Regions from separate parts of the Paeniglutamicibacter sp. MACA_103 genome, predicted to be linked through region 2. Evidence: riboswitches for the same ligand, from Rfam matches in the RefSeq annotation. Region 2 holds a riboswitch; the other holds the start of a gene.
The links. Region 2 has a riboswitch for thiamine pyrophosphate ahead of ACIPVK_RS12755 (sodium:solute symporter family transporter). Riboswitches for the same ligand answer to the same signal wherever they lie in the genome.
Positions count from the first base shown of each region.

Region 1: another riboswitch for thiamine pyrophosphate. It lies ahead of ACIPVK_RS18195 (3-oxoacyl-ACP reductase); the one in region 2 lies ahead of ACIPVK_RS12755 (sodium:solute symporter family transporter).

Region 1 covers NZ_JBIXLN010000047.1:4,687-7,891, forward strand. Annotated here, with positions in the region: gene ACIPVK_RS18190 (LLM class flavin-dependent oxidoreductase) at 1-985, opposite strand, end outside; gene ACIPVK_RS18195 (3-oxoacyl-ACP reductase) at 1,006-1,770, opposite strand; TPP riboswitch at 1,847-1,940, opposite strand; gene ACIPVK_RS18200 (Tex family protein) at 1,960-3,205, shown strand, end outside.
Region 2 covers NZ_JBIXLN010000024.1:69,779-72,983, forward strand. Annotated here, with positions in the region: gene ACIPVK_RS12750 (hypothetical protein) at 1-247, opposite strand, end outside; gene ACIPVK_RS12755 (sodium:solute symporter family transporter) at 244-1,704, opposite strand; TPP riboswitch at 1,716-1,831, opposite strand; gene ACIPVK_RS12760 (ABC-F family ATP-binding cassette domain-containing protein) at 2,450-3,205, opposite strand, start outside.

The sequences.
Region 1 (3,205 bases), on a different contig from region 2:
CGAACCCGTCGGCAGCAGGCAAGGCATCCACGCGTTCATCCAGTGGGTGGGCGCTGTAGTCCTGGCCGGTGAACATGTTGAGCTGGGCGATGGCCGAGCCGATGTCAAGGAAGGAGTCCAGCACGCGCTTCTTTTCCAGGGCCTCCTCACGGGTCGCACCGACATAGGTGACCAGCCCGGGAAGGATCGGCACCGAACTTGCCTCGCGTCCCTCGCGTGCGAGTCGGCTCCGGATGTCAGCGGCATACTCCGACGCCGATTCCCGGTCCCAGGAAACTGAGTAGATGGCCTCGGCATGCCGGGCGGCAAACAAACGCCCGGCCTCGGAGGAGCCGGCCTGGAAGAGCACCGGCCTCCCCTGGGGGCAGCGGGGGACCGTCAGCGGTCCGTCGACGGAGAAGTGGCTGCCGCGGTGGTTGACCGGACGGACCTGGGAGGGATCGAGGTATAGCCCGGCCTCGCGGTCGACCACCAGCGCCGAATCCGACCACGAATCCCACAACCCCTGCATCGCATCCACAAATTCCTCGGCGCGTTCGTAGCGTTGTGCGTGCCCCGGCAATGCATCCATCCCGTGGTTGCGGGCCTCGGCGTCAAACATCGACGTCACCACGTTGATCCCCGCACGTCCACCGCTGATGTGGTCGAGGGAGGCCAGCAGCCGGGCGGCGTGGAACGGGGTGTAGAAGCTCGCCGAGATGGTGGTGACCAAACCAACGTGCGCGGTCGCCCGAGCCATGGCGCTGAGCGCGGTTACCGGTTCGAGGAACCAGGGGATGCCCGCCGCGTACTCGCGGTTGACGCTTTGCCCGTCGGCAAAAAACACCGCATCCAGGCACCCGCGCTCGGCCAGCCGGGCCAGTTCCTCGTAGTAGGCGATGTCGCCGACGCGGTCGGCGCTCGAATCGGGGTGGCGCCATCCCATGGTGTGGTGGCCCGCGCCGTAGATGAAGGCGTTCAGGTGCAATTGGCGTGACGTAGCCATGGTGGTTTCCTTCCCAGGTCCTAGTTCATCACCAGTCCACCGTCGACAACCAGGTTCTGCCCGGTCACCGCCCGCGACCAGGGCGAGGCAAAGAGCAGGGCCGCATCGGCGAACTCGGCGGGAGAGGTCACCCGCCGCAGGGGAGTGGAACCCGCAATCAGGTCGAATACCTCCTCCGGGGTGGCCGCCGAGGCATCGGTGGTGCGCAGCAGGCCCCCGGAAATCATGTTGACGCGGATGTTCTCCGGGCCCAGGTCCGACGCGAACGTGCGGGTCAGCGACAGCAGGGCCGCCTTGGCCGCGGTGTAGTCGTGGTAGGGGACCACGGGGTTCTGGAAGAGGTTGGTACCGATGTTGACGATGTTGCCAAAGCCTACGGATTTCATGCCCGGCAGGGTTGCCTGGATGGTGTTCAGGGCGCCACCGATGACGCCGGTGAATTGCGCGCCGAATTCCGTGTAGCCGATCCCGTGCGCCTTGGAGCGGGCGTCGCCGTTGAATGAAAAGCTTGGCAGGGCGTTATTGATCACCGTGGTGATCGGGCCGCCAAAGTGTGCCTGCGCCGTGGCAACCATCGCCGCGACCTGATCCTGGTCCGAGACGTCGGCACGTGCCGCGATCGCGCGTTCGGCCCCGAACTCGGCAGCCAGTTCCCGGGCCGCGGATTCACTCGAGCGGTAGTTCAGCACGAGCCGTGCTCCCTCGCGGGCGAAGGCGCGGGCCAGCTCGGTTCCAAGCCCGCGGCCGGCACCGGTGATAAGTACGATTTGGTCCTTGATAAGCATTCCCATGCACCTTTCGTTGGAGCGAAAGGATGCCATGGAACCGCCAAGGGGAACCGGAATTCAGGTGCCACAATGCGTCATGCCGGACCGGCATCCCTTCGCTCGGATTATCGAGATCAGGTTCAACGGGTGTATCTCTCAGCCGCAAGGCGGCACCCCGTGTCGAGTCCTTGGCCCAACCTAGCACCGATGGATCACCTTCCCCAACCATGTGAACGCCACGGGTGCGACACACCCGGCGCGGGGGCCCGAAGCAGGCACGTCGTAGGACCCATACGGCAAACTGGAGGGGTGAGTCAGAGCCGAATAATCCAGACCATTGCCGCAGAACTTTCCGTAGCCGGGGCACCGGTTGCTTCCTGGCAAGTCAAGGCCGCCATCGAGCTGCTTGACGCCGGATCCACCGTTCCCTTCATCGCCAGGTACCGCAAGGAAGTCACCGGCACCCTTGACGATGCGCAATTGCGCATGCTCGAGGAACGACTGCGTTACCTGCGCGAACTCGAGGAACGCCGGGCCGCAATCCTCAAGGCCATCGCGGAAGCCGGCAAGCTCACCGAGGAGCTGGAAGCCGCGATCGGGGCCGCAACGACCAAGGCGGAACTCGAAGACCTCTACCTGCCCTACAAGTCCAAGCGGCGCACCAAGGCCCAGATTGCCCGCGAGGCCGGCCTTGAGCCGCTGGCCGATTCGCTCATCCGGGACCCTTCCCAGGATCCGGAGACGCTGGGCGCAACGTTCCTGAACCCGGAGCACGAGGTCAACGCCGCCGCCGATGCGCTCGCCGGTGCCCGGGCCATCCTCACCGAACGCGCCTCCCAGGACGCGGTGCTGGTCTCGGAACTGCGCGAACGGCTGTGGGGCCGAGGCAAGATCTCCTCCAAGATCGCTCCCGGCGCCCCGGCCGCCGACGCCGCAAAGTTCTCAGACTACGAGGACTTCGTCCAGCCCGTCGCCACCCAGCCCTCCCACCGCATCCTTGCCCTGTTGCGCGGCGAGCGCGAGGGCGCGTTGAACCTGGAGCTTGCCGAGGCCGACCCGCGTGACGATGCGGCATTGGCCGAGGCGCGCGCAGGATACGAGGCAGCCGTCGCCCGTTCGCTGGGCATCAGTGCGGCGGCCGATGCCCCGGCCGGAAAATGGCTGGCACAAACCGTGCGCCTGGCCTGGCGCGGTCGCCTGCTGGCACGGCTCGAGGCGGACCTGCGCACGCGGCTCTTCGAAGCCGCGGAGGAAGCCAGCGTCAAGGTCTTCGCCGCCAACCTGCGTGACGTTCTGCTGGCGGCCCCGGCCGGGAATCGGGCAGTGCTGGGCCTGGACCCAGGGCTGCGCACCGGAGTCAAAGTAGCCGTCGTTGACGCGACGGGCAAGGTCGTGGACATCGCCACCATCTACCCGCACGCGCCGGCGAACAAGTGGGATGCCTCGGTGGCGA
Region 2 (3,205 bases):
TGTCCTGCCATCGGGACAGGGAACCGGGATGCACCCCGCGCGCCCGACAGAAACGTTGGTAAGGGATGTTGCGTTCGTATTGGTAGGCGAAAAGTCCCAGGGCCAGGACGTTGAACTCGGAATCGTCCTCGGGGCTCCCCGCACTGCTGTCCGTGGCAGGCCCCGGCCCGCGTTCGATATAGGCCTGGATGCGCAGATCCAGGTCGTCACGCTGGGCTTCGGACGTGTTGGATCCTTGGGTGTTCATCGGGCGTTCTCCCCTTCCGTGCTTGTCTCGCGCATGGCGTCGGATTCCGCTCGCGGGCCCGCTGGGCCGTCCAGGCTTCTCGTCTGCGATCCCAACTCCGAGAGGTCGGTGCTGCGCCCCGCCGCGGCGGACACCACAAGGGTCACGGCGGCGGAGGCGACCGAGGCCGCGAGGAACGGGGCCAAGGACAGTCCCTGGGCAAAGGTGGCAATGGCCAGGGCGGCCGGCAGGCTGCCGCCGGCGAACCAGCCATAGCCCAGCGCCGCCACCAGTCCCGCGATGGAGCCGCCGATCGCGGCGTTGGAGGTCGAACGGCGCCACAGGCCCAACAGGATCGGAATGATCGTCGCGGCGCACAGCAGGTCGGCGATCAGGAACAGGCGCAGCACCGAGAAGCCCTGGAAGGCCACGAGGGCCGGGATCGCGGTGAACACAATCGTGGCTATCCGCGCCCCGGACAGGCGGAGCCTTGGTACGTGTGTCACGGCCATGGCAGCCAGCCCGTTTTGCAGGGTGTCCACCGTGGAGGCCACGAGCGCCAGGGTCAGAACGAGAACGGCCGCCAGGACCCAAACCGGCTGCAATTCCAGCAGGGCAAAGAACGGCACCGCCGGGGTGCCCAGGGCAACCCCGTAGGCGGCAGCGAGCAGTCCGACCAGGCCGGCAGCGAAGACCACGGGGAACCGGGTGACGGCACCGATGAGGGCGCCGCGGCCCAGGGCGCGGGCGTCGCGGGCCGCCCAGACCCGCTGCCAGTACCCGTTGTGGAAGAGCGTGGTGCCGGTGACAGCCACGACCAGGGTCAGCGCTGCCTCGATGCCGTGCAGGTCCACGGCGAATAATGCCGGGTCCAGAGGTCCCGTATTGCGGGAGAGCCCGCCGAAGAGGACGGCTCCAACGACCACCAGCAGCCCAAAGAGCATCCAGGATTGCCAGCGATCGGTGTGGATCGAGGCCCGCAGCCCGCCGTATGCGGTGTAGAGCGCAGTGATCAGGGCAACGGCAATGATCCCCAGCCGCGGATCCAAGTCGGACATGCGCCCAAGCACCGCACCGATGGCGGTCAGCTCGGCCGAGAGGGCAATGAGCATGTACATCATGGAAATCGCAAGTGCGTAGATGTGCATGGTAGTTCCGTAGCGCAGGCGCACAAACTCCACGAGGTTGTGCCCGTCCGGGATCAGCTTACGCAGGCGCTTTCCCACCAGCACCAGGCCAATCAGCGGCACGGTGACCGCGACGGCGTAACCGACCACGCCGGCAATGCCTGTGGTGGCCCCGACCTCCGGTGCGGCGAAAAGGATCCACGCACCTACTCCCGAGGCAAAGAAGGACAATCCCAAGCCCAGTCCGTTTTGGCTGTTGCGGGCCACGGCGAATTCCTCGAGGCTCCGATCCCGCCCGATTCCCAGGCCAACCCAGGCAAACACCGCCAACACAATGATCAAAATCGCCAAGGATATGGAAAAACCAAGCATCAACATTCATCCCTTCGCCGGCATTACCCGGACAGGTTCATGCGGTCGGCGACACCGTTAGTCGCCCTCTCAGCCTGGTTCTTCCCAAGCTCCCGCGTTGTGGGATCGACTCTAGCCACACCGTGGCCCGGATCCCAATCCCGAGCAGTCTGGAACCGTGAATATGAAGCTGCGAACTCCGGGCTTTCTCTGCCGGCGGATCGGCGGGAAAGGATTTCCAAAGATCGATTCTGGTCGGCCCCGTTGGCCCGATTCACCCTTCCGGGTCGTGCAATGCTGGAATATATGTGCCTTTTGACCTGGCGAAAACTCGTGGTAACCGTGGCAATGTTCCGTCCCCCTTGGGCCTGCTGGCGGGCTGCGCCGCCAAGCCACGCTCGCCGCACTTTGCGTCTCCCACGGCGCCAGCGTCCGCCGTTGCACCCGTTGTCCAGGACAAGGTCTGTTCCACCTGGTTGGACCTTCTTTTGGTCCCCGGGGTTAGGACTTCCTCGCGGTCCAATGAGGAACGCCATATCTATGCGCAATGGCGGAAACTGTCCCGGTTGAGTCCAACACCCTGGCTCCGGCCCGGTTGAACATCCGCCGGCAGCTCACCCCTGTGTCCTCACAAACGTTCGGCATCCGACTCATCAGATCCACCTTCTATGGCGCCAACGGAACCATGTCCGAAAGAACCATGAGGTTTGACGCCCGCTTGCCAGCCAGCTCCTGAGGATTGTTCCTAGGCTCCGCGGACTGCGACTTCTCCCGCCTTGGCGTGCTCCGCCCCGAACACCAAGTAGCGGTTGGCGATCTTCTCGGTAAAGAACCGGTCGTGGCTAACCACCACGACAGCGCCGGGGAAGTGCAGAAGCGCGCGCTCCATCACCTGGGTACTGGCCATGTCCAAGTGGTTTGTGGGCTCATCCAAGATCAGCACCGAAGCACCCGAAAGCAGGCACATGGCCATGGCCACGCGCGCACGCTGGCCACCTGAAAGGTTGCCGATGCGGTTCTTCAAGTCGGCCTCGGAGAACTGGAACATGGCCAGGAACCGGTTCACCGACTTCTTCGTCGCGCTGAAGGCCAAGGAATTCGGCATCGCGTTGACCGCATGGGTCACGGTGTCTTCGGGATCCAGCTCATCAAGGATCTCGTTGTAAGAAACCACCGCGGCACCCTTGGTCCAGGTCACGTACCCCGAATCCTGTTTCTCCGTCTCGGTCAGCACACGCAACAGGGTGGACTTACCGCTGCCGTTGGCACCGAGGATGACCATCCGGTTGCCGCGTCGCACCTCAAAACTGAGGTCGTTGAAGAGCGTCTTTTCCCCGTAGGACTTCGACAGTCCTTCGACCCGGCAAAGGGTGTCCTTGATGTGCAGGCCGCCATAGATCTCGGTGATGATCTTGTCCACGGGCCGCGGCGCGCGCGACTTCTTGATCTTGGAGAGCTTGTTGTCCAGGCCCTTGCTGGCTGCCTTGGCCGCCTCGCGGCG